DNA from 3 places in the Kocuria sp. CPCC 205263 genome. Region 3 is predicted to be linked to each of the others. Evidence: riboswitches for the same ligand, from Rfam matches in the RefSeq annotation. Region 3 holds a riboswitch; each other region holds the start of a gene.

Region 1 (7,628 bases), on a different contig from region 3:
TGCCGCAGGACAGCCACGAGTTGATGTCGCAGCTGGTGCGGTGGCCGGCGTCGAGGAAGAGCTGGAGCCGCTCGTACACCAGCGTGGCGGCACCGTAGAAGCCCAGGAGCCCGGTCACGAGGGCCACGAGGCCCCAGCGCCGGTCGGCGCGGGCGTCCGGGCCGCGGGACACGGCGGGGGAGTCATCGAGGGTGGGCGGAGTGGAGGTCACACGCCGATCCTAGGCGATGCGCCCCGATGCGCCCCCGGGGCTCTCCCGGCCCCGTGCCCGCGGGTTGCGGGCCGTGACGAGGCCAATCCGGCCCGCACCGGGGCGTCTGTGAGATACTGGCCACGGTCGAGCCCGCCCGTACGCGGGATCTCGGCCCAGTCGGACTTCGACCCCAGGTCGGCAGGACCCGCGGCTCTCATCGGATTGAGCGCGTCCGCCGCCGGCCCAAGACCGTTGCCCTCGTGAGCAGCGGCTCGAAGCCCCGGACTGGCTCGCTGCCGTCCCCGCCCGTTCGCGAGGTGTGCGGGACGCGACGGGTACGCACAGGACTTCTGGCCGCCGCGTGGACCCCCACCGGCGATACGCCGACCAAGCAGCTGCGGGGACCGGGTACGGACGGCGTACCGCGGCAGGAGCACAGCTGTATATGGATGCCGAACAGGTGAACCAGGCCGGGGCGCAGGACGCCCTGGACGCTGGTCAGGAGAACACATCGCACGACGCCCGCCGGGACCTCCCGGTGGCGGAGGCAACGGTGCAGGACACCGCTTACGAGACCCCGGGCCACGGGCCCGAGGAGCCGTCGGAGGACGCGCCGGCCGTGCCGGACGCCGTCCCGGAGGTCTCGGGCCACGTGCCCGAGGAGCCGTCGGAGGACGCGCGACTCGCTCCGGACGCCGTTCCGGAGGCCGGGCCCGACACGCCGGGCGACGTCCTCGGTGAGCCGTCGGAGGCCGCGCCGTCCGCGCCGGCCACCGGCGACGCCGCGGGGACCGACACCCTCGACATCGCGCCCGGGACCGCGGTCCCCGGCGACGAGCGCCCCGGTGCGGTGGCCCAGGAGGCCGCCGCGCCCGCGAACCCCGCGCCCGGCACGCCCGGTGCCGAGGAGGCCGCCGAGGGCGTCGAGCCCGCCGGCGAGACCGAGGACCTGGGCCCCGGGGCCCAGGCTCCGGCCGCCGACGCGCCGGCCGGAGCCGGGCAGGACTCCGCCCCGTCCGCCGAGGACGACGAGGCGGACACCGACGACGACAGGGAGCCGCGCACGGCGCCGGCCGCCGCGGTGACGGCGACCTCGCTGATGTTCCACGCCCCGGACCTCGACGAGCTGCGCGAGGCCGCTCAGCAGCGCGCCGCCCGCCGCCGGGAGGCGCGGCGCCGCCAGCAGGAGGAGAACGCCTCCGCCGAGGACCCGGGGGACGGCCCCGAGGAGCCGGACACGGCGGAGCTCGCCGACGAGGGCGAGGAGGCCGGCCAGGGGACCGGCGGGAGCGCCACCAGCCGCCGCCGTCGGCGCCGCCGCCGCGGCGAGGTCGACATGGAGCTCGTGGGCGGCAGCGACGACGACCCGCCCAACACGGTGACCCGGGTCCGGGCGCCCCGCGCCGCGGAGACCGCCACGGTCGACGAGGTCGTGGCCGTGAAGGGCTCCACACGGCTCGAGGCCAAGAAGCAGCGCCGGCGCGAATCCCGCCAGACGGGCCGCCGCCGCCAGGTGATCACCGAGGCCGAGTTCCTGGCCCGCCGCGAGTCGGTCGAGCGGCAGATGCTGGTCCGGCAGAAGGACAACCGGATTCAGATCGGCGTCCTCGAGGACGGCGTCCTGGCCGAGCACTTCGTCTCGCACACCCAGCAGGACTCCCTGATCGGCAACGTCTACGTGGGCAAGGTGCAGAACGTGCTGCCGTCCATGGAGGCCGCGTTCATCGACATCGGCCGGGGCCGCAACGCCGTGCTCTACGCCGGCGAGGTCAACTGGGACGCGTCGCGGCTCGAGGGCGGGCCGCGCCGGATCGAGGTCGCCCTGAAGTCCGGGGACTCGGTCCTGGTGCAGGTCACCAAGGACCCGGTGGGGCACAAGGGCGCCCGGCTCACGAGCCAGATCTCCCTGCCCGGCCGGTACCTGGTCTACGTCCCGGGCGGGTCGATGACCGGGATCTCCCGGAAGCTGCCCGACGTCGAGCGCGCCCGGCTGAAGAAGATCCTCAAGGACCGTCTGCCGGACGGGGCGGGCGTCATCGTGCGCACCGCCGCCGAGGGGGCCTCCGAGCAGGAGCTCACCCACGACATCAACCGGCTGCGTGCCCAGTGGGAGCAGATCCAGGAGCGGGCCGGGTCGACCAGGACGCTCGCGCCCGAGATGCTCTACGCGGAGCCGGACCTCACGATCAAGACGGTGCGCGACGTCTTCAACGAGGACTTCACCACCATGGTCGTCCAGGGCGACGAGGCGTGGGACAACATCGAGGCGTACGTGACCTACGTCGCACCGGACCTGCTCGACCGGCTCAAGAAGTGGGACGAGGACGAGGACCTGTTCGTGAACTACCGCGTGGAGGAACAGATCCAGAAGGCACTCGAGCGCAAGGTCTTCCTGCCCTCGGGCGGCTCGCTCGTCATCGACCGCACCGAGGCGATGACGGTGGTCGACGTGAACACCGGCAAGTTCACCGGCTCCGGGGGCAACCTCGAGGAGACCGTCACCAAGAACAACCTGGAGGCGGCCGAGGAGATCGTCCGGCAGCTGCGGCTGCGGGACATCGGCGGGATCATCGTGATCGACTTCATCGACATGGTCCTCGAGTCCAACCGGGACCTCGTGCTGCGCAGGCTGGTGGAGTGCCTGGGCCGGGACCGCACCAAGCACCAGGTGGCGGAGGTGACCTCGCTGGGCCTCGTGCAGATGACCCGCAAGCGCATGGGCACCGGCCTGCTGGAGGTGTTCTCCGAGCCGTGCGAGCACTGCGCCGGCCGCGGCGTGGTGGTCCATGACCACCCGCTCGAGGGCCGCTCCGGCGGCGCCACGGGCGAGTCCCGCGACCAGCGGCCGAACCGCACGGAGCGCAAGCGCGGCCGCGGGGGCCGCAGCGAGCAGCAGCCCGCCCGGACGGAGCAGCGCTCCGCCGAGGCCGATCCCGCGGAGAAGGCCAAGGCCGAGGCCGCGCGGACGGCGTTCGCGACGATCGCCGCCGCCACCCACCACGAGGAGGCGGCCGCGGACGAGCCGGAGCGCGCCGAGGAGGCCGCCCAGCCGGCGGAGTCCCGGCCCGAGGGCTCGGGGCGCTCCCGGAAGAAGCGCCGCGGCAAGCGCAGCCGCGGCCGCGGCCAGGGCGGGGACACCGCCGCCGAGCAGCAGCCGGAGGAGGGGGAGGACACCGCCCCGGCCGCCCCGGAGCAGATCCCCGCCGAGGGGGCGCCGGGCGAGCAGGGCTCGCGCCTGACCATCAACGGCGAGGTCATCGACCTGCCGCAGGGCCACGCCGTGGTCGTCGAGCCCGCCGAGGCCCGGCCGCTGAGCCTGGACTCCCTCGCGGAGGTCGTCGGGCAGAGGGGGCCGGACGCCGGCTCCGCCGCCCCGGAGGCCGCCGCCGAGACGATCACCGGTGCGGATGACGCCGCGGAGAGGACCGCTGCTGCGGCGGAGGCCTCGGCCCAGGAGCCCGTGGCACAGGAGCGCACGGAGCGGCAGGCGCCCGCCCCGGCCGCGGCGGTTGTCGCGGAGCAGGCGGGCGTCGAGCCCGTGCGGCCCCGGCGGCGCTCCCGGCGGGCCTCGGCCCCGGCGGCGCGGACCGGCGAGGCCGAGGTGACCGCCGGCCAGGCGGCCGCCGCGGAGGGCGCCCGGCACGAGGCGAAGACCGTCGCCCAGCGCGCCCCGGAGGACCCCTCCCGCCGGGCGCCGACCGTCGTCGGCGTCGGCGTCAAGGCCGAGGACCTCACCAGCGGCCGGCCCGCCGACCGGGGCTGACCCGCCCCGCCGAGCAGCACCACGGAGGACCCCGACCGGCACGGTCGGGGTCCTCCGCCGTCATACGCTCCGCGTCCCTGTCGGACCGTGCTCGGCCCGGGTAGCGTGGTCGCACGACACGCGGGCCGCCCGACCGGGCCGATCCGTCGGATCCGCGGCCCGCAGCGCCGAGGGGATGGCCATGAGCAGCAAGCAGATCGTACTCACCGCCGGCACCGAGCTCTTCGGCGATCGGGACCTCACGGCCGTCGACCGGCACTGGGCCCCGGACTACCGGCAGCACTCCGCGCTGGCGCCCGACGGCCGCGAGGGACTCCGGGGCATGTTCCAGCAGCTGCCCCCAGATTTCCGGTTCGAGCCCCTGCGGATGCTCGAGGACGGGGACATGGTCGCGGTCCACTGCGTGTACCACGGCTTCGGCCCGGACCCGGTGGTGGCGGTGGACGTCTTCCGCGTGCAGGACGGGCGGATCGCCGAGCACTGGGACGCGCTGGCCCCGCTGCCCGGAGGAGCCGCCGGCAGGCACCGGATCGACGGACCCACGGAGATCACTGGTTACGAGCACACCGCCGTCAACAAGGCGCTACTCACCGAGTGGGTGCACGAACGGCTCATCGGCGCGGACCGGGACTCCCTCGAGGAGCTGGCCCGCGACCCGCGCTACGTGGAGCACGGCCCCGGCCCGGACGCCCGCCTCGCCCGGCACACCCTGCACCGTGTGCTCGGCGAGGGCGACCTCGTCCTCACCGTCACCGAGGCCCTGCTCGAGCTCGGCGGCGAGGGGGCCGGTGACCCGGTCCCGGCCGGCTGCTACGACCTCTGGTGGGTGGCGGACGGGCGGATCCTCGAGCACTGGGGGGTCGTCCAGCCCGTGCCGGAGCGGATGCCGCACGGCAACGGCTTCTTCTGATTCGACGGCCCCCCGCCCCCTCGGACCTGGCCCGTCCGCGTCCCCGGCTCCCGCACGACGACTAGACTGGCAGGACACCAGACACGGGGTGCCGCACGAGCGGCTGAGAACACACCCGTCGAACCTGATCTAGCCAGTACTAGCGAAGGGATGTCGCAGATGCGCGATGCCGTACCCCCGTCCGCCCGCACACCAGGACCCGGGAGGCCGGTGCCGCCGGACCCCGTGCTCGCCGAGGACGCCGCCGCGGCCCTGGAGGACCTGCGCGCCGCGGCGCCTCTGGTGCAGTGCATCACCAACGCCGTGGTCACCAACTTCACCGCCAACGTGCTGCTCGCCGTGGGCGCCTCCCCGGCGATGACCGACATCCAGGGCGAGGGCGGGGTCTTCGCGGAGCTCGCCGACGGCCTCCTCGTCAACACCGGCACACCCACCGCCGAGCAGCGCGGCGCCGCCTACGAGGCCGTCGGGGCCCGGCGCCGCGCGGGCCGGGCCTGGGTCCTGGACCCGGTCGCGGTGGGTGCCCTGCCCGTGCGCACGGCGCTGGCCCGCGACCTGCTCGGGTTCGAGCCGGCGATCGTGCGCGGCAACGCCTCCGAGGTCATGGCCCTCGCCGGCGGCGCCGGCGGCCGCGGCACGGACGCGACCCACGGCGTCGACGCGGCCCGGCACGCCGCCGCCGCGCTCGCCGAGCGGGCCGGCTCGGCGGTGGCCGTGTCCGGGCCCGTGGACCTCGTGCGCTCCCCGGACGGCACCGTGGTCCGGGTGCCGCACGGCACGCCCCTGCTGACCCGCATCACCGGCGGCGGGTGCGCCCTGGGCGCCCTCATGGCCGCGTTCACCGCCGTGCGCACGGACCCGGCCGCCGCGGCGGTGGCCGCCACCACGGTGTACACCCTCGCGGCCGAGGACGCGGCCGCCGACTCCGCCGGGCCCGGCTCCTTCGCCGTGGCGCTGCTGGACCGGTTGCATGCCGTCACCCCGGAGGGGATCGCCGCCCGGGCGGAGCTCGTGCGCGAGGAGGGCGCCCGATGAGCCCGCGCCTCGACCCCGCGGCCCTGGCCCTGCACCTGGTGACGGACACCGCCCTGAGCGCCCCCCGGACGGTCCCGGACGTCGTGGCGGCCGCCGTGTGCGGGGGAGCCACCATGGTCCAGGTGCGGGAGAAGGACGCCCCGGTCCGTGAGCTCGTCGCCCTGCTGACGGCCGTGGCCGAGCGCGTGGGCCGGCAGGTGCCCGTGCTCGTGGACGACCGCGCCGACGTGTACCTCGCCGCCCGCGCGGCCGGCGCCCCCGTGGCCGGCGTGCACGTGGGCCAGTCGGACCTGCCCGTGGCGCTCGCCCGGGAGATCTGCGGCCCGCACGCCGTGCTCGGCCTCAGCGCCGCCACGGCGGAGGAGCTCGATACTGCCGCCGCACTGCCGGCCGGGACGGTCGACTACCTGGGCGTCGGGGCGGTGCGGGCGACCCGCACCAAGCCCGACCACCCTGAGCCGCTGGGCGTCGAGGGCTTCGCCCGCGCCGCGGCCCGCACGGCCCTGCCCTGCCTGGCCATCGGCGGGGTGCGGGTCGAGGACGCCCCCGGCCTGCGCGCCGCCGGCGCCGCGGGGCTGGCCGTGGTCTCCGGGATCTGCGCCGACCCGGACCCCGCGGCCGCGGCCGCCCGCTACCTGCGGGCCTTCACCGCCGTGCCCGCCGGGGGGGTGGCCCCGTGACCGCCCGCGTGCCCCGCGTCCTGGCCATCGCCGGCACCGACCCCACGGGCGGGGCCGGCCAGCACGCGGACCTCAAGTCGATCGCCGCGATGGGCGGCTACGGGATGAGCGCCGTCACCGCCGTCGTCGTCCAGAACACCGTGGGCGTGCGCGACATCCACGTCCCGCCGGTCGAGTTCCTCTCGGCACAGCTGGACGCGGTCGCCGAGGACGTCGAGATCGACGCCGTCAAGATCGGGATGCTCGGGTCCGTGCCGGTCATCGAGGCCGTCACCCGGTGGCTCGGGACCCATCGGCCGCCGGTCGTGGTCCTGGACCCCGTCATGGTCGCGACCTCCGGGGGCCGCCTGCTGGAGCGCGAGGCCGAGGACGCCCTGCGCTCGATGCTCGGCCTCGCCGACCTGATCACCCCGAACCTGCAGGAGCTCGCCGTACTCGCCGGGGAGGACACGGCGGCGTCGTGGGACGAGGCCCTCGCGCAGGGCCACCGCGTGGCCCGCGCCCACGGCACCCTGGTGCTCGTCAAGGGCGGGCACCTCACGGGGGACCGGACGCCCGACGCCCTCGTGGGCCCGGACGCCCCCGAGCCCCTCGTGGCGTTCGACGGCGCCCGCGTGCCCACCGAGAACTCCCACGGCACCGGGTGCTCCCTCTCCTCGGCCCTGGCCACCCTCCAGGCCCGGCACGGGGACTGGCCCCGGAGCCTGCGGATCGCCCGGGACTGGCTGCGCGGGGCCCTGGAGGCCGCCGGGGACCTCGAGGTGGGCCACGGCAGCGGGCCCGTCCACCACTTCCACCACGTCCAGGACGCCCTCGAGAGCTGGGGCACGGCGCCGGAGCGGTTCAGCGACGAGCTGTGGGAGGCCTCCGCGGCCGTGCGGCGGGAGATCGAGGAGCTCGAGTTCGTCCGCCTCCTCGGCGACGGCCGGCTGGAGCCGGACCGCTTCCTCGCCTACCTCGACCAGGACCTGCAGTACCTCGACGGCTACAGCCGGGCGCTGGCCCTGCTGGCCGCCAGGGCGCCCGACGAGGAGCAACGGCTGTTCT
Region 2 (7,628 bases), on a different contig from region 3:
CTTCTTCCGCCAGGCGGACGGCGCGTCCCTCGTGACGGCGGCCGTGGCCGGCGGTTTCGTGGGCCTGCTGTCCATCGGCAACATGGGCGGGCGCTTCGTGTGGTCCACCACCTCGGACGTCCTGGGCCGCAAGCGCATCTACATGGTCTACCTCGGTGTCGGGGCGGTCCTCTACACCGTGCTGGCGCTGTTCGGCTCGACCTCCACGCTGCTGTTCGTGCTGCTGGCCTTCGTCATCATCTCGTTCTACGGCGGCGGCTTCGCCACGGTGCCGGCCTATTTGCGGGACCTCTTCGGGACCTTCCAGGTGGGGGCCATCCACGGCCGCCTGCTCACGGCGTGGGCCGCCGCGGGCATCGCCGGACCCCTCATCGTCAACGCGTTCCTCGACGCCCAGGGCACCCCCGGGGAGCTCACGGCGCAGGCGTACCAGCCGGCGCTGCTGACCATGGTCGGCCTGCTGGTCGTCGGCTTCGTCGCCAACCTCCTGGTCAAGCCCGTGGACGCCAAGTACCACGAGCCCGAGCGCCGGACCGCGGCGTCCGGCACCGAGGCCTCAGGGAAGGCCGGCACCGAGTCCTCGCGCACGTCCGACACCGATCTCTCCCCGAAGGAGGCATGACATGAGCCGTGCACGACTGGCACTGGGCTGGGTCCTCGTCGGGGTCCCGCTCGCCTACGGAGTGACGATGACCCTCACGCGGGTGACCGCGCTGTTCGTCTGACGCTCCGGTCCGTCCGGGGCAGGTCCGGGGGGCGTCCCCGTCGGGGCGCCGCCCGTCGTGGCGCGTGGCGCGTGTCGCGTGGCGACGGGCAGGACCTTCTCCACCATGAACCGGGTGAACCGGTCCCTCTCCTCGGCACGGGGCAGATGGGCGGAGTGCTCGAACCACACCAGTTCCTTCGAGGGTGCGGACAGGGCGTCGAGGTACTCCTCGGCGAGCTCCGCGGGGGACTCGTGGTCGTGCCGTCCCTCCACGAAGAACACCGGCACCGCCAGCTCCGGGACCGTCTCCTGCAGGTTCACCTCGAGCAGCTCGGGCCACAGCAGCTCCATGGAGCCCATGACGCACCGGAAGAGGTCGATCCGGTCGCCCAGGGTGTGCTCCCGGGAGAAGAGCAGGCCGCCCAGCACCAGGCGCAGCGCCCCGGACCGGCTGCCGTGGACCTCTCCGCCGAAGCGCCCCAGCAGGCGCCGCTGGGTGACGACCGCCTGCTGCCAGCCGACCAGCACGAGCCGGTCCTGGTGGAACCTCTCCAGCAGGCGCCGGGTCAGTTCGCCGGTGTCCTCAACGAACTGGCCGATGGTCATCCTGCCGGTGTCGACGATGGCCGCGTAGGACTTCCCGGCGCCGCGCTGATCCCAGTTCACGACGGTGACGTGCTTCTCGAGGTCACGGGTGCTCCGCCGGTTCGACGTCGGCTACGAGGTGCCGGGGCCTCCGTGGAGGAAGAGGGCGACCGGGTTGCGAAGGTCCCGGGAACGGACGAGGATCCACTGCTCACTGCCGCCGACGGACACCTTCTCGAGCGCGGCGACCGACCTCGTCGTGCCGGACGGTCCCACGGCCCGGATCGGCGGGGTGCCCGCCGGGAGGACGAACCGGAGAGCGGCCAGGCCGAGCACCGCGCCCAGACCGGCGATCATGACGACGACCGGCCGGACCTGCCTGTTCCCACCGGGGCCGGGTAGACCCATGACCGTTCCTCCTCGGTGGTGCCGATCGTGTCCCTCGGTGACGACCGCGGCGGGCGCAACCTGTTCGCCGCCGTGCGGATGGCCGGGCACATCCTGGCCGGCCCGCTGCTGCGGCGGCGCCGGACGTCCTGGGGAGCCACACCCGCGGAGACCTCCTCGACGTGGACCGGCGACGAACTGTTCCCCGACCCGTCCTGGACCGTCACCCACGCCGTCACGGTCGACGCGCCCGCCGAGCGGGTGTGGCCGTGGCTGGCCCAGCTCGACCAGGGCCGCGGGGGCTTTACAGCTTCGAACGCTTCGAGAACCTCATCGGCTGCCGGGTGCGCAACACCGACCGAATCCTGCCCGAGCACCAGGATCTCTCGACCGTCCCCGAGATCCGTCTCGCCCCGCAGGCCGCGCTGGCCGTGATGCGCGTCGAGCCGGGCCGGGACCTCGTGCTGGCCGCGTCCCCGGGCCCCGCGACGGAGGGCTCGCACGTCACGGGCGGCAGGTGGTCCTTCCACCTGCGGACGGCCCCGGAGGGGGGCCCGGCTGGTGGAGCGGCTGAGCTTCTCGGCCGGGCCCACCAGGCAGGAGCGGCTGTTCGCCTCCCGGGCCCTGGTCGAGCCGATCAGCTTCGTGATGAGCCAGGAGATGCTCCGCAACCTCAAACGACTGGCCCAGCGCCCCTCCGGACCCGTGCCTGCCCCCCGCGAGGACGAGCAGCCCCGCGGCTTCCGCTCCGGGGCGAGGCCGGCGGGGCGTTCCGCACGCGAGTACGACCACACCGCGACGACGCTGCGGCGACCGGACCCGCACGCGTCCCCGGAGCACGAACTGGTCCGGCTGGCGACGCTGGCCGCGTCGAGCCACAACACGCAGCCGTGGACGTTCACGGTGGCGCCGGGCTCGATCCCGATCCGGGCCAGTCGCAGGCGCAGGCCGAAGCGCTCGACCTCCGGACGGCCTTCATCAATCAGCCGATCGAGGCCCCGGCCTGCGCCCCCGGTTCGAGACATGGCTCGGTCTCACCGAGGAGCGCGCTCAGCTGGCGGTGCGCTTCGGCCACGGTCCGAAGCTCCCCTACAGCCTGCGCCGACCGGTCCACGACGTGCTGACCGACCATCCTGGGGCGCCGGGGTCGTCCGCCGCAACAGGCGCCGCAGCACGTCACTGAGCGCCGCCGGGCCGCGGCAGCCCCAGGTGCCCGCGCAGCGTGGACGAGGTGTACCGGGTGCGGAAGAGTCCTCGGCGCTGGAGGACGGGGACCACGTGGTCCACGAAGTCGTCGAGGGAGTCCGGCAGCCGGGGCGGCATGAGGTTGAAGCCGTCGGACGCGCCCGAGCGGAACCAGCGCTCCATCCGGTCCGCGACGGTCTCCGGGGTGCCGACCACCGTGCAGTGCCCGCCCCCGGCGGCCAGCCGGCCCAGCAGCTGCCGCACCGTGGGCCGCTCGACGGCCACGATCCGCAGGATCGTGGCGTACCGGCCCTGGGGTCCGGTGAAGCCCTCGAGCGGCGGCAGCTCCGGGACCGGGGCGTCCAGCGCCCAGTCGCTGCAGTCCTGCTGGACGAACGCGGACAGCTGGGCCAGGGACTGCTCCGAGGGCAGCAAGGCGTCCACCTCCGCCTGCTTGGCCCGGGCCTCCTCCTCCGTGGAGCCCACGTAGGCGACCAGGCCCGGCATGACGGCCACGCCCTCCGGGTCCCGTCCGGCCGCGGCGACGCGCTGCCTCAGATCGGTGCGGTACTCCCGCGCGCTCTCGAGGTCGTAGGCCACGGCGTAGACCGCTTCGGCGTGCCGGGCGGCGAGGTCCCGGCCCGGCCCGGAGGCGCCCGCCTGGAACAGGACCGGACGCCCCTGGGGCGGGCGCGGCACGGTCAGCGGACCGTCCACGCGGAAGTGCTCGCCGGCGTGGTCGATCCGGCGCACCCGCTCGGGGTCGGCGTGCAGGCCCTGCCGGTCGCCGACCAGGGCGTCGTGGGACCACGAGTCCCACAGCCGATGGGTCACGTCGATGAACTCTGCCGCCCGCGCGTAGCGCTGGGCGTGCGGTGGCATTCCTGGGAGGCCGTGGTTGCGCGCCTCGGCGTCGAACATGGAGGTGACCACGTTCCAGCCGGCCCGCCCGCGGCTGATGTGGTCGAGCGAGGCCAGCAGGCGGGCGGCGTGGAACGGCGTCCAGAAGGTCGTCGAGACCGTGCTGACCAGCCCGATCCGCTCCGTGGCCCGCGCCATCGCGGACAGGGCCGTGAGCGGTTCGAGGAACCACCGGGGTCCGTCCGCCACGTCACCGGCGCTGTGCCCGTCGGCGAAGAACACGGCGTCGAGGAGGCCGCGCTCGGCGGTGCGGGCGAGGCGCTCCCAGTGGGCGATGTCCCCGAGCTGCTCCAGTGGGGAGTCCGGGTGCCGCCAGGCCGCCTGGTGATGGCCCGCGCCGAAGAGGAAGGCGTTGAGGTGCAGCTGTCGCGGCGCGGTCACGGCGCCCCCCATCAGTCGAGGACCAGCCCGCCGTCGACCACCAGGTTCTGCCCGGTGACCGAGCGCGCCCACGGCGAGGCGAAGAACAGCAGGGCGTCGGCGAACTCGGCCGGTGTGGTGACCCGGCCCAGGGGCGTGGTGGAGGCGATGTAGTCGAAGACCTCGTCCGGGGTGGCGGCGCTCGCGTCGGTGGTGCGCAGCAGACCTCCGGAGACCATGTTGACCGTGACGTTGTGCGCGCCGAGGTCCTTGGCGAGGGTGCGGGTCAGGGACAGCAGCGCGGCCTTCGCCGCCGTGTAGTCGTGGTACGGGACCACGGGGTTCTGGAACAGGTTGGTGCCGACGTTGACGACCCGGCCGAAACCCCGCTCCCGCATGCCGGGCAGGGCCTGCTGCACGGTGTTGAGCGCCCCGCGGACGCTGCCGGCGAACTGGGCGTGGAACTCCTCCCAGCGGATCTCCTCCGCGGAGGAGCGGGCGTCGCCGTTGAAGGAGAAGTCCGCCAGCGCGTTGTTGACCACGGTGGTGACGGGGGAGCCGAAGTGCTCCCGGGCCGCGCGGAGCATGTCTGCGACCTGCTCCGCGTCGGTGACGTCGGCAACCAGCGCCACGGCCCGGTCCGGGCCGTGCTGCTCCGCGAGCTCCTCCGCGGCCTTCCGGGACGCGCGGTAGTTGACCACGACCCTCGCGCCCTGGGCGGCGAAGGCCTCGACGACGCTGCGGCCCAGCCCTCGAGCTCCGCCGGTGACGAGGACGATCTGTTCTGCGATCTGCATGGGTCTCCCTGGGGTCAGGGCGAGGAGACGCGGGCCGGTCACGGCCGGTCCCGGCAGGACATCCCTTCGCCAGTCCTAACTGGATCAGGTTCGACGGGTGTCATCTCAGCCGGCTCGTCGTGCGGCGCCGGCACCCCGTGTCACTGCGGACGAGTATAAGCACCGGTCCCGCAGGCCGGCCCGTTCTTCGCACGGCGGCGGGTCACACCGGGCCGCGGTCGTCCCCGGGGGCGTCGTCGTCGGACTGCCCGGCGTGCCCGAGGAAACCGCGCAGCAGCGCGGCCGTGCCCTCCAGGTGCGCGAGGGAGGCGGCCCGGGCGGCGGGGGCGTCACCTGCCAGGACGGCGTCGGTGAGCTCGCGGTGCTGACGGTCGGAGTGCTCGAGGTTGACCGGCAGGACGGGGATCCGGTCCAGCAGGTCGCTGGCCCGCGAGCGCACCTCCGCGACGGCGCGGACCAGGCTGGGACAGCCGCCCAGCTCGGCCACCGCGATGTGGAAGCGTGCGTCGGCGGGGCGGTAGTCCTCCGGGGCGCTCTCCTCGACCTGCCGCAGGCACGCGAGCAGGTGCTCCCGGGCGGCCGCGCTGAGGGACGCCGCCGCGGCCAGCTCCGCCGCGGCGGGCTCGACCACCGCGCGGAACACGAGCACGTCCTCGACGTCCGCGGGGTCCACCGGGGGGAGGGTCTCGTCCGGCAGAGCGGTGCGACCGGTCACGAAGGTCCCGCCGTACCGGCCCCGGACCACCTCCAGGACCCCGGCGACCTGGAGCTCGTGCAGGGCCTCCCGGAGCGTGGCGCGGGAGATGCCGAGCATCGCCGCGGTCTCCCGCTCGGGCGGGAGCCGCTCGCCCCGGCGGAACAGGCCGAGCCGGATCGAGTCGAGGATCCGCTCCACGGCCTCCTCGAAGGCGTTGCCCTGGCGCACGGGCCGGATGCGGGGGTGCTGGACGGGATCGCTCACGGTGGCGCTCCTCCCTGCGGTGCGACGTGCGCCCATGGTGTCACGGTCCCCGGGGACCGCCTCCGGCGGGACCCCGCCCACCGCGCCGGGCCGGGCCACGAGCAGCAGCGGCGCGCCGCCCGGTCCGGGCGGCGCGCCGCTGCCTCCGGCCGGGACGGCCGGCCGAGGTCCTAGTGGGTGAGATCGATGGCAACCACGCCCACCGCGATGATCAGGGCGGCGGAGACGAGGAAGCCCGCCGTGATGGCGATGAGGGCCCAGGAGCGGGCGCGGCCGGGGCGGTCAGTGGCTGAGGACGTGGTCTGGTTCATGCCCACCATTCTGCGGCATCCGGGGGGCCGGCTCCACCGCGACGCGGTCCCGTGCCCGGCCCGGCGGCCGCCCGGCGGCGCGCCGCGGGGTCTTGACGGGGCACGGGACAGCCCACAGACTGTGACCACTCGCGCCAAACGTCTGTTTTCAGACCTTTGTGGAATCCCGGAGGGATCGTCCCATGCCCGAATCCTCAGCACAGCCCACCCGCACCGACGAGTACTTCCAGCACCGCCAGCTCCGCTCCGGCGCCGCCGGGTGGGTCCTGCTCGCGGGCCTGGGCATCGCCTACGTCATCTCCGGGGACTTCTCCGGCTGGAACATCGGGCTCTCCGAGGGCGGGTGGGGCGGGCTGCTCATCGCCTTCGTGCTCATGGGCATCATGTACACCTGCATGGTCTTCGGCCTCGCCGAGCTCTCCTCGACCCTCCCCACGGCGGGCGCCGGGTACGGGTTCGCCCGCCGGGCCCTCGGCCCTCTCGGCGGCTTCGCCACCGGGATGGCCGTGCTCATCGAGTACGCCGTGGCCCCGGCGGCGATCGCCACGTTCATCGGCGGCTACATCGAGGCGCTGGGCCTGTTCGGGATCACCAACTCCTGGCCCGTGTACCTCGTGACCTACCTGGTGTTCATGGGCATCCACATGTACGGGGTGGGCGAGGCGCTCAAGCTGATGTTCGGGATCACCGTGGTCGCGGTCCTCGCGCTGGGGGTGACCGTCGTCGCGCTCGTGCCGCACTTCGACGCCGCCAACCTCTTCGACATCGTCCCGAACGACGCCGTGGGGGCGAGCGCGTTCCTGCCCATGGGCTACGCGGGGGCGATGGCGGCCCTGGTCTACGGGATCTGGTTCTTCCTGGCGATCGAGGGCGTGCCGCTGGCCGCCGAGGAGACCGCCGACCCCCGCCGGGACATGCCGCGCGGGATCATCGTGGCCATGGCCTTCCTGCTGGTCTCCGGCGCGCTCATGCTGGTCCTGGTGCCCGGGGCGGCCGGGTCGGAGGCGATGAGCACCTCGGACAACCCGCTGCCGGAGGCCATCCGCACGGTCGCCGGGGCGGACAGCGTCATGGCGGACATCGTCAACTACGCGGGCCTGGCCGGGTTGGTCGCGAGCTTCTTCTCCATCATGTTCGCGTACTCCCGGCAGCTGTTCGCGCTCTCCCGGGCGGGGTACCTGCCCCGCTTCCTCTCGCTGACCGGCAAGCGCAGAACCCCGTGGGTCGCCCTCATCGTGCCCGGCACCGTGGGCTTCGTGCTCGCGGCCGTGACCGGCGACGGCGGACTGCTCATCAACATCGCGGTCTTCGGCGCCACCGTCTCCTACGTGCTGCTGAACCTCTCCCACATCGTGCTGCGGCTGCGCGAGCCGGACCTCCCGCGCGGCTACCGCACCCCGGGCGGCGTGGTCACC
Region 3 (7,628 bases):
CCCCGGCGGGGAGGGCGGCCTGGGGGCCGAGCACGCCGTCAAGGTGGTGATCAGCCGCGGCACCCCGGCGGACGGCCCGTGGTCTTGGATCGTGGTGAGCCCCGTGCCGGAGACGACGTTCCGGCAGCGCCGGGACGGCGTGACCGCGGTGCTGCTGCCGCGCGGCCACGACCCCGCCCAGGACGCGGGGTACCCGTGGCTGCTCCCCGGGGCCAAGACGCTCTCCTACGCGATCAACATGGCCGCCCTGCGCCACGCCCGCTCCCTCGGCGCGGACGAGGCGGTCTTCACCACGGAGGGGCGCAGGATCCTGGAGGGCGCGACGTCCTCCGTGGTCTGCGCCCGGGTGCGCGCCGGCCGCCGCACCCTGCTGACGCCGGAGCCCTCGCACGGGATCCTGCCGGGCACCACGCAGGCCAAGATCTTCGCCGCCGCCCGCCGGGACGGCTGGGAGCTCGGCTACGGGCCCCTGTACCCGGTGGACCTCATGGAGGCCGACGCCGTGTGGCTGGTCTCCAGCGTCCGGCTCGCGGTGCCGGTGCGCCGGCTCGACCACCAGCCGCTGCCGGTGGACCCGGACCTGACGAGGCTCGTCACGAGCTGGGTCCAGCAGGCCTGATCCTTCGCTCAGGCCCAGATGAACCGGTGCGTCCCGAGCAGGGCGGACACCGCCGGGCCCGCCGCGGCGGCGGCCGCGCAGCCCGCGAGAACCGCGGCGTCCCGCCAGGAGTACCCCGGGACGCGGGCCCACGTGCGCGGACCCGCACCGAAGCCGCGGGCCTCCATGGTGACCGAGAGCCGGGTGGCCCGTCGCAGGGACTGCACCAGCAGGGTGAAGGCCTGGCCGCCGAACTCCCGCAGCGCGCCCACCGGACCGTGCCCGGCCCCCGCCCCGCGCGCCCGCCGCGCCATCGCCAGGGTGGCCCACTCGGAGACCATCACCCCCACCAGCCGCAGCGCGGCCAGGGACGCGAGCACGAAGCGGGCCGGCAGGCGCAGCGTCTGGGCGAGGCCGTCGGCGAGGTCCGTGGGATCCGTGGTGAGCACCAGCATCAGCCCGGGCAGCGCCAGCGCCAGCCCGCGCAGGGCGATCGCCACCCCTGCGGCCAGCGAGCCGGACGAGATCCCGGTGACCCCCAGGTCGAGCAGCACCGGCCCGGTGTCCTCGGTGAGCAGGGCCGTGCCCCACCCGCTCACGAGCGCCGCCACGACCACCGGCCACGCCCGGCGCAGCAGCGCGAGCGGGCGCTGACCGGCCAGCGCCAGCAGCAGCACCTCGCCCAGCAGCACGGTCCCCGACGTCACGGGGTCCGCGCTGAGCAGCAGCACCACGGTCAGCAGCAGCGCCCCGGCCAGCTTGACCACCGCGTTCGTCCGCCCCAGCAGGGAGGTCCGGGCCGACGGCGCGATCGCGGTGGCGCTCACCGGACGGGCTCCCGCCGGGCGGGGACGACCCGCACCGCGCCGGCGCCCGGCGCCGCCGGAGCGGCCGGGGCACTGCCTGCCGCGGACGCGGACCGCACGGCAGGAACGGCCGCCGCCCCCTCCGCCGCCGGTGCCGTGCGAGCGGCGTGGCCCCGCTTGCACGGGGTGCCCAGCGCCAGCACCTCGGCGCCGAGCGCCCGCACGAAGTCCTCGTCGTGGGTCACGGCGAGGACCGACGTGCCGGCGTCGACGAGCTCCACGAGCAGGTCCACGAGCTCTGCCCACGTCAGGGCGTCCTGACCGAACGTCGGCTCGTCGAGCACCAGCACGTCCGGGTCCGTGGCGAGCACCGTGGCCACGGACAGCCGCCGCTTCTCGCCGCCGGAGAGGGTGAACGGGTTGGCGTCGGCCAGGTGCGCGAGCCGCAGCCGGCGGAGCAGTTCGTCCGTGCGGCGCTCCCGCTCGGCCTCCGGCGTGCCGGCCAACCGGGGGCCGAGCTCGAGCTCGGCCCGCACGGTGGCGCGCAGGAACTGGTGCTCGGGCTCCTGGAAGACCGTCCCCACGCGGGCCACGAGCTCCCGGCCGCTCCACTCGAGCGGGTCGGGGCTCGCGCCGCGGTCGAGGACCGGGTGAGCCCGCACGGTGCCGCGCACGGGGGCGAGCAGGCCCGCCAGCGTCAGCGCGAGCGTGGACTTGCCGGCGCCGTTCGGCCCGGTCAGCGCGAGCGCGCGGCCGCGTCGCAGGGTCAGCTCCACGTCGGCCACCGCCGTGGGGAGGTCCCGGCCCGCGGCGGCGTCGTCCACCGGGCGGCCGCGACGCCGCGCCCGCCGCCGGGCGCGCAGCTGCCGCGCCGAGGGCTGGCTGCGCGAGACGCCCAGACCGGTGGCGCTCAGCAGCGGTGCGCCGTCCGCCCCGGAGCCGGCGGCCCGGGTTCCGGCGGGACCCCCGGCGGAATGTGCACCGGAGCCTGCACCGGGACCCGCGGCGGGGCGAGCGGGCGCACGCGTGGCAGGCACCCGGCCGGGCACCCACACCCCCGCGCCGCTGAGCTCGTCGGCCGCGGCGCCGAGCACCCGGCCCGGCGCGCCGTCGTGGGTGATGCTCCCGTCCCGGCCGAGCACGACGACGCGGTCCACGACCTCGGCCCACACGGCGACACGGTGCTCCACGACCACGAGCGTGGCGCCGCTGCGGTCGAGGCAGGACACCACGGCGTCGCGGACCTGCCGCACGCCGGCGGGGTCCAGGTTGGCGGTCGGCTCGTCGAGCAGCAGCAACCCGGGGCTCATGGCCACGGCGCCCGCGAGCGCCAGGCGCTGCTTCTGCCCGCCGGACAGGGCCGCGGTGGAGTGGTCGAGGGGGAGGTCCAGCCCCACGTCGTCGAGCGCCGCGCGCACCCGCGGCCAGATTTGCTCCCGGGGCACCGCGAGGTTCTCGAGGCCGAAGGCGGTGTCGTCCCCGATCCGGGACAGCACCACCTGGGACTCGGGGTCCTGCTGCACGAGCCCGGCCCGGCCGCGCGCCTGCTCCGGCGGCATGCCGTCGAGCAGCAGCTCGCCGGAGGCGGACTGCCCGTCGTCGTCGTGGAGGACTCCTGCCAGGGCGTGCAGGAGGGTGGACTTGCCCGCCCCGCTGGGTCCCAGCAGGAGCACGCGCTCCCCCGGCGCCACCACGAGGTCGAGGCCGCGCAGCGCCGCCGCGTCCCGCCCGGGGTGGTGCCAGCCGAAGCCGCGGGCCTCAACCCGGGCCCCGTGGGTGGCGGGCACCACGGGGCCCGGGGTCGTGGGAGCCGTCATCGCCGCACGGCCCGCCCCGACGCGAGGCCCTGCAGCACGCCGGTCGCCGCGAGGGCCCGCACCACGGCCTGCATCAGCAGGCCCGCGAGCACCGCCCCGGAGACAGCCGCCAGGACCACATAGACCACCTGATGGCTCAGCGCCCATTCGTAGTTGTAGACGATGTTCTCGTGGACGCCGAGGAAGATCCCGCTCACGGCGCCCGCCACGGCCGCCACGAGGGCGTCGAACCGGCGGTACCGGAAGGCGGCGAAGGCCAGTTCCGCGCCGATGCCCTGGACGAGGCCGGAGAGCACGACCAGCAGGCCGAAGTGGGTGCCCAGGAAGCTCTCGATCACGGCGGCGAGCAGCTCGCAGAACAGCGCGGCGCCGGGCTTGCGGATGATCAGTCCGCCGAGCACGCCGGCCACGAGCCAGCCGCCGGCGATCAGCCCCACGGCGGGCGGGTAGGCGACCGCGGCCGTGCCGACCACGGGGTAGAGCAGGTTCGACCACGCCCAGAAGACGACCGCGCACACGGCGGCGAGGACGGCGGCCACGACGATGTCGACGACGCGCCAGGACGACGCACGGGACGTGCCGGGGCGGCGGGCGGGGCGGTGGGTGGTGGTGTTCACGGTGGGTTCCTCCTGGGCTCAGCGAGCCGTCGGTGCCAGGAGGGGACGGGGTTCCGCGGGCCGCGCCGGTGGCGCGTTCCCGGGGAAGCACCCCTGAGATGCTCGACTCCCTTCGCCGGTGCTAGCCGGAGCAGGTTCGAGGGTCTGCGGCGATCCGCACTCTCAGCGCCGCGCCGGTCTCACCGGCGGGGCGCTCCCCTGTCGTTCAGTGGCACCGAGTCTACCCCTCCCTCGCCCGCTCCGTGCACGACCGGTGCACGGCCGGTGAACGACGCAGGGGCCCGTCCGGCCGGACACCGGTGCGGTGTCCGGCCGGACGGGCCCCTGCGCGAGGTGCTCGCCGGGCCTCAGACCTCGGCCTGGCTCGAGGCCTTGGGGTTGGTCTGCGGCTTGTTCTCCATCTTCGCGATCTGGCGGGAGATGGCGACCTTGATGACGGTGCCCACGAGACCGGTCACGAGCGACCAGATGATGATGCCCGTCCAGGCCTCGTCCGGGTCCGGGTTCTTGGCGGGGGGCGGGTCGCCGGTGATGCGCGTCCACGCCGCGCCGAGCACCTTGTGCGAGAGCGCCACGCCGCCGAGCGAGAGGCCGGTGCCCACGAGTTCGAGGACCTTGGTGTTCATGGAGTGCTGCTCCTTGTCGTCCGAGGGGGACGCGGGTGCGCCCTGTCGATCCTGCCCAGCCTAACGCGTCCCCGGCGATCCGTCAGTCTGCTGTCCGTCCGCTCGCCGGCCGTCCGGGCTCGGCACCGGCGGTCCCGCGGCGACGCCCTCCGCCCCGCCCTCCGCGGCGCGGTTGAGGACCTTCTGCAGGTCGTCCTGGGTCAGCGTGGTCCGGTTCAGGTGCTTGGTGCGGTACGTCGAGCGTCCCACCATGTGCGCCGAGACGGGCACGGTGAGCAGCTGGAAGATCCAGCCGAGGGCGATGAGCGGGATCATGACGGGTTCGCGGTTCTCGAGGGCGACGGCCGTGAGCATGAGGAGCAGCCCGAAGACCTGGGGCTTGGTGCCGGCGTGCATGCGCGTCAGCAGGTCCGGGAAGCGGACCAGGCCGATCGCGGCGGCGAGGGACATGAGCGCGCCGACCACGAGGCACACGGCCGCGGCGGCGTCCAGGACGGTGTCCAGCACGGCGCTCACCGCCCGTGCTCGGCGGTCTGGGTGGCGAAGCGCGCCACCGTCACGGCACCGATGAACCCGACCAGCGAGACGATCACCATGAGGATCAGGTTGTTGAGGTGGCCGTGGTAGGCCATGTCCACGGCGAGGGCGGCCGCGACGATGGCCAGCAGCACGTCCGTGGCCACCACGCGGTCCAGCAGGGAGGGCCCCTTGGCGAGGCGGTAGAGGGTGCCCGCGGCGGCCGCGCTGAGCAGCACGGCCGCGACGGCCACGGCGATCTGCATCACGGGCGGTCCTCCTGGGGGGCGTCGGTGGGGGTGGATCCCGGGGCGTCGCCCGGGGCGTCCGCCGGGGATCCGGTGGGCACCTCGTCCCGGCGGCGGCCCACGATCTGCTGGCTCGCGGTGACCGGGGAGCTGAGCGCGGCACTGTCCCGCCGGTCCGTGCCGGAGGCCCGTCCGCCGCCCCGCTCGGCCCGCAGGGCGGCGAGCTCCTCCGGGGTGCCCATGATCCGGATCCAGGCGGCCTCCACCTGCAGGGCGGACCGGCGGAAGTCCTCGGCCTCCTGGGCGCTGCGGACGTTGAGCGCGTGGAAGTACAGCGTGCCGGAGGCCCGGTCCACCTCCACCACGAGCGAGCCCGGGATCAGGGTCATGGTGTGCCCGGTGGCCGTCAGGAGCAGGTCGGAGCGCGTGCGCAGCTGGACACCGACCACCGCGTTGCGCGCGCGCGGCCCCACGAGGATCGCGATGAGCATCACCTCGAAGCTCGCCTTGGCGACCTGCCACACGAACGTCACGGCGAAGAGGGCGAACTGGAACGGGTTGAACCGGCCGGACAGCTGCACCGGCGGCAGGTACAGCACCCACGTCACGAGCAGGGCCAGGACCAGCCCGACCAGCAGGTTGCCGGGGCCGAAGTCGCCCCAGAGGGCGCCCCACACCACCACGAGCCACACCAGCAGCGGCAGCTCGACGAGCAGGGAGTTCTTGGGACGGGTCACGGCGCCTCCTCCACGACGGGCCGTGGCGCGGACGCGGGGTCCAGCACGGCCTCGACGTAGCGCTCGGGGTGGACGAGGTTCTCCGCGGCGTTGTCCGCGAGCTGGAACAGCGGCCCGGCGAACACGGTCAGGGCCACCCCCACGGCGACGAGGGCCGAGGCGCCGCCGAGCATCGAGGGGGACATCAGGCGCACGTCGCCCTTGCCCGCGAACCGGCCCGCCTGGTCGTCGACGGCGCCCGAGGTCAGCAGGAACCGGGAGCCGGCCGGCACCGGGGCCAGCAGGATGGGGTCCGGGTACTCCGCGTCCTCCGGGGCGCGCAGGAACACACGGTTCCACACCCGGATCATGGCGAGCAGGGTCAGGAGGGACACCGCCACGGAGCCCGCGACGAGGGCGTAGGCCAGCCCGTCGCCCTGGTCGACGCCGGCCTGCAGCAGACCGGTCTTGCCCAGGAAGCCGGAGAACGGCGGGATGCCGCCGAGATTGAGCGCGGGCACGAGGTAGAGCAGCGCGAGCAGCGGCGAGATCTTGGCCATCCCGGCCAGCCGGTCCACGTTGGTGGACCCGCCGCGGCGCTCGATCAGCCCGGCCACGAGGAACAGGCTCGTCTGGATCACGATGTGGTGGGCCACGTAGTAGACCGTGGCGGAGAGCGCCTCCTGGGTGCCCACGGCCACCCCGAAGATCATGTACCCGATGTGGCTGATCAGGGTGAAGGACAGCATGCGCTTGATGTCGATCTGCGCGAGCGCGCCCAGGATGCCGACCACCATGGTGAGCAGCGCGACCCACATCAGGAGGTCGTCGAGCCGCTCCCCGGGGAAGAGCACGGTCTCGGTGCGGATGATCGAGTACACACCCACCTTGGTCAGCAGGCCGGCGAACACGGCGGTCACGGGCGCGGAGGCGGTCGGGTAGGAGTCCGGGAGCCAGAAGGACAGCGGGAAGACCGCGGCCTTGATGCCGAACGCGATGAGCAGCATCAGGTGCAGCTGCATCTGCGTCCCCACCGGCAGGCCCTCGAGCTTGACCGAGAGGTCGGCCATGTTGATGGTGCCCGTGGCCGCGTAGATCATCGCGATGGTGATCAGGAACAGGACGGAGGAGATCACCGAGACCACCACGTAGGTCACGCCGGTGCGGATCCGCTGCACGGTCCCGCCCATCGTCATGAGCACGTAGGACGCGGTCAGCAGGATCTCGAAGCCCACGTAGAGGTTGAACAGGTCCCCGGCGAGGAAGGCGTTCGAGACCCCCGCCACGAGGATCAGGAAGGAGGGGTGGAAGATCGAGATCGGCCCCTCCTCGTCGCCGTCGGCCACGCCCTGCCCGCTCGCGTAGACGAGCACGGCGAGGGAGACGACCGTGGAGACCACGAGCATCAGGGACGAGAGCTGGTCCACGACCATGACGATGCCCCAGGGCGCCTCCCAGCCGCCGAGGTGGACGGCCTGCGGGCCGAGGTTCCACGTGGTCCCGAGGATGAGCGCCTCGACCGCGAGGGTGAGCACGAGCGAGCCGATGGCCACGGTCCGTTGGAGGGCGTTGCGCCGCAGGAGCAGGAGGCTCAGGGCCGCACCGAGGAACGGGATGATGACGGCCAGGGGGGCCAGCTGGGCGAAGTTGACGGTCACCGCTTCCCTCCCCACTCGTCGACGCC

The links. Region 3 has a riboswitch for thiamine pyrophosphate ahead of RF647_RS01095 (ECF transporter S component). Riboswitches for the same ligand answer to the same signal wherever they lie in the genome.
Region 1: another riboswitch for thiamine pyrophosphate. It lies ahead of thiM (hydroxyethylthiazole kinase); the one in region 3 lies ahead of RF647_RS01095 (ECF transporter S component).
Region 2: another riboswitch for thiamine pyrophosphate. It lies ahead of RF647_RS12935 (3-oxoacyl-ACP reductase); the one in region 3 lies ahead of RF647_RS01095 (ECF transporter S component).

What each region holds. Positions count from the first base shown of each region.
Region 1 is NZ_JAVKPV010000003.1:53,406-61,033, forward strand. Features, by position in the region: gene RF647_RS05000 (vitamin K epoxide reductase family protein) at 1-211, opposite strand, end outside; gene RF647_RS05005 (Rne/Rng family ribonuclease) at 639-3,956, shown strand; gene RF647_RS05010 (nuclear transport factor 2 family protein) at 4,138-4,866, shown strand; TPP riboswitch at 4,941-5,034, shown strand; gene thiM (hydroxyethylthiazole kinase) at 5,077-5,901, shown strand; gene thiE (thiamine phosphate synthase) at 5,898-6,581, shown strand; gene RF647_RS05025 (bifunctional hydroxymethylpyrimidine kinase/phosphomethylpyrimidine kinase) at 6,578-7,628, shown strand, end outside.
Region 2 is NZ_JAVKPV010000007.1:113,361-120,988, reverse strand. Features, by position in the region: gene RF647_RS12960 (OFA family MFS transporter) at 1-622, shown strand, start outside; gene RF647_RS12955 (alpha/beta fold hydrolase) at 677-1,372, opposite strand; gene RF647_RS12950 (hypothetical protein) at 1,424-1,699, opposite strand; gene RF647_RS12945 (hypothetical protein) at 1,727-2,113, shown strand; gene RF647_RS12940 (LLM class flavin-dependent oxidoreductase) at 2,855-4,165, opposite strand; gene RF647_RS12935 (3-oxoacyl-ACP reductase) at 4,177-4,941, opposite strand; TPP riboswitch at 4,986-5,089, opposite strand; gene RF647_RS12930 (FadR/GntR family transcriptional regulator) at 5,144-5,902, opposite strand; gene RF647_RS12925 (hypothetical protein) at 6,073-6,213, opposite strand; gene eat (ethanolamine permease) at 6,396-7,628, shown strand, end outside.
Region 3 is NZ_JAVKPV010000001.1:233,773-241,400, forward strand. Features, by position in the region: gene RF647_RS01080 (aminotransferase class IV) at 1-619, shown strand, start outside; gene RF647_RS01085 (energy-coupling factor transporter transmembrane protein EcfT) at 628-1,425, opposite strand; gene RF647_RS01090 (ABC transporter ATP-binding protein) at 1,422-3,221, opposite strand; gene RF647_RS01095 (ECF transporter S component) at 3,218-3,838, opposite strand; TPP riboswitch at 3,929-4,048, opposite strand; gene RF647_RS01100 (DUF4235 domain-containing protein) at 4,186-4,464, opposite strand; gene mnhG (monovalent cation/H(+) antiporter subunit G) at 4,525-4,971, opposite strand; gene RF647_RS01110 (monovalent cation/H+ antiporter complex subunit F) at 4,977-5,249, opposite strand; gene RF647_RS01115 (Na+/H+ antiporter subunit E) at 5,246-5,965, opposite strand; gene RF647_RS01120 (Na+/H+ antiporter subunit D) at 5,962-7,602, opposite strand; gene RF647_RS01125 (Na(+)/H(+) antiporter subunit C) at 7,599-7,628, opposite strand, start outside.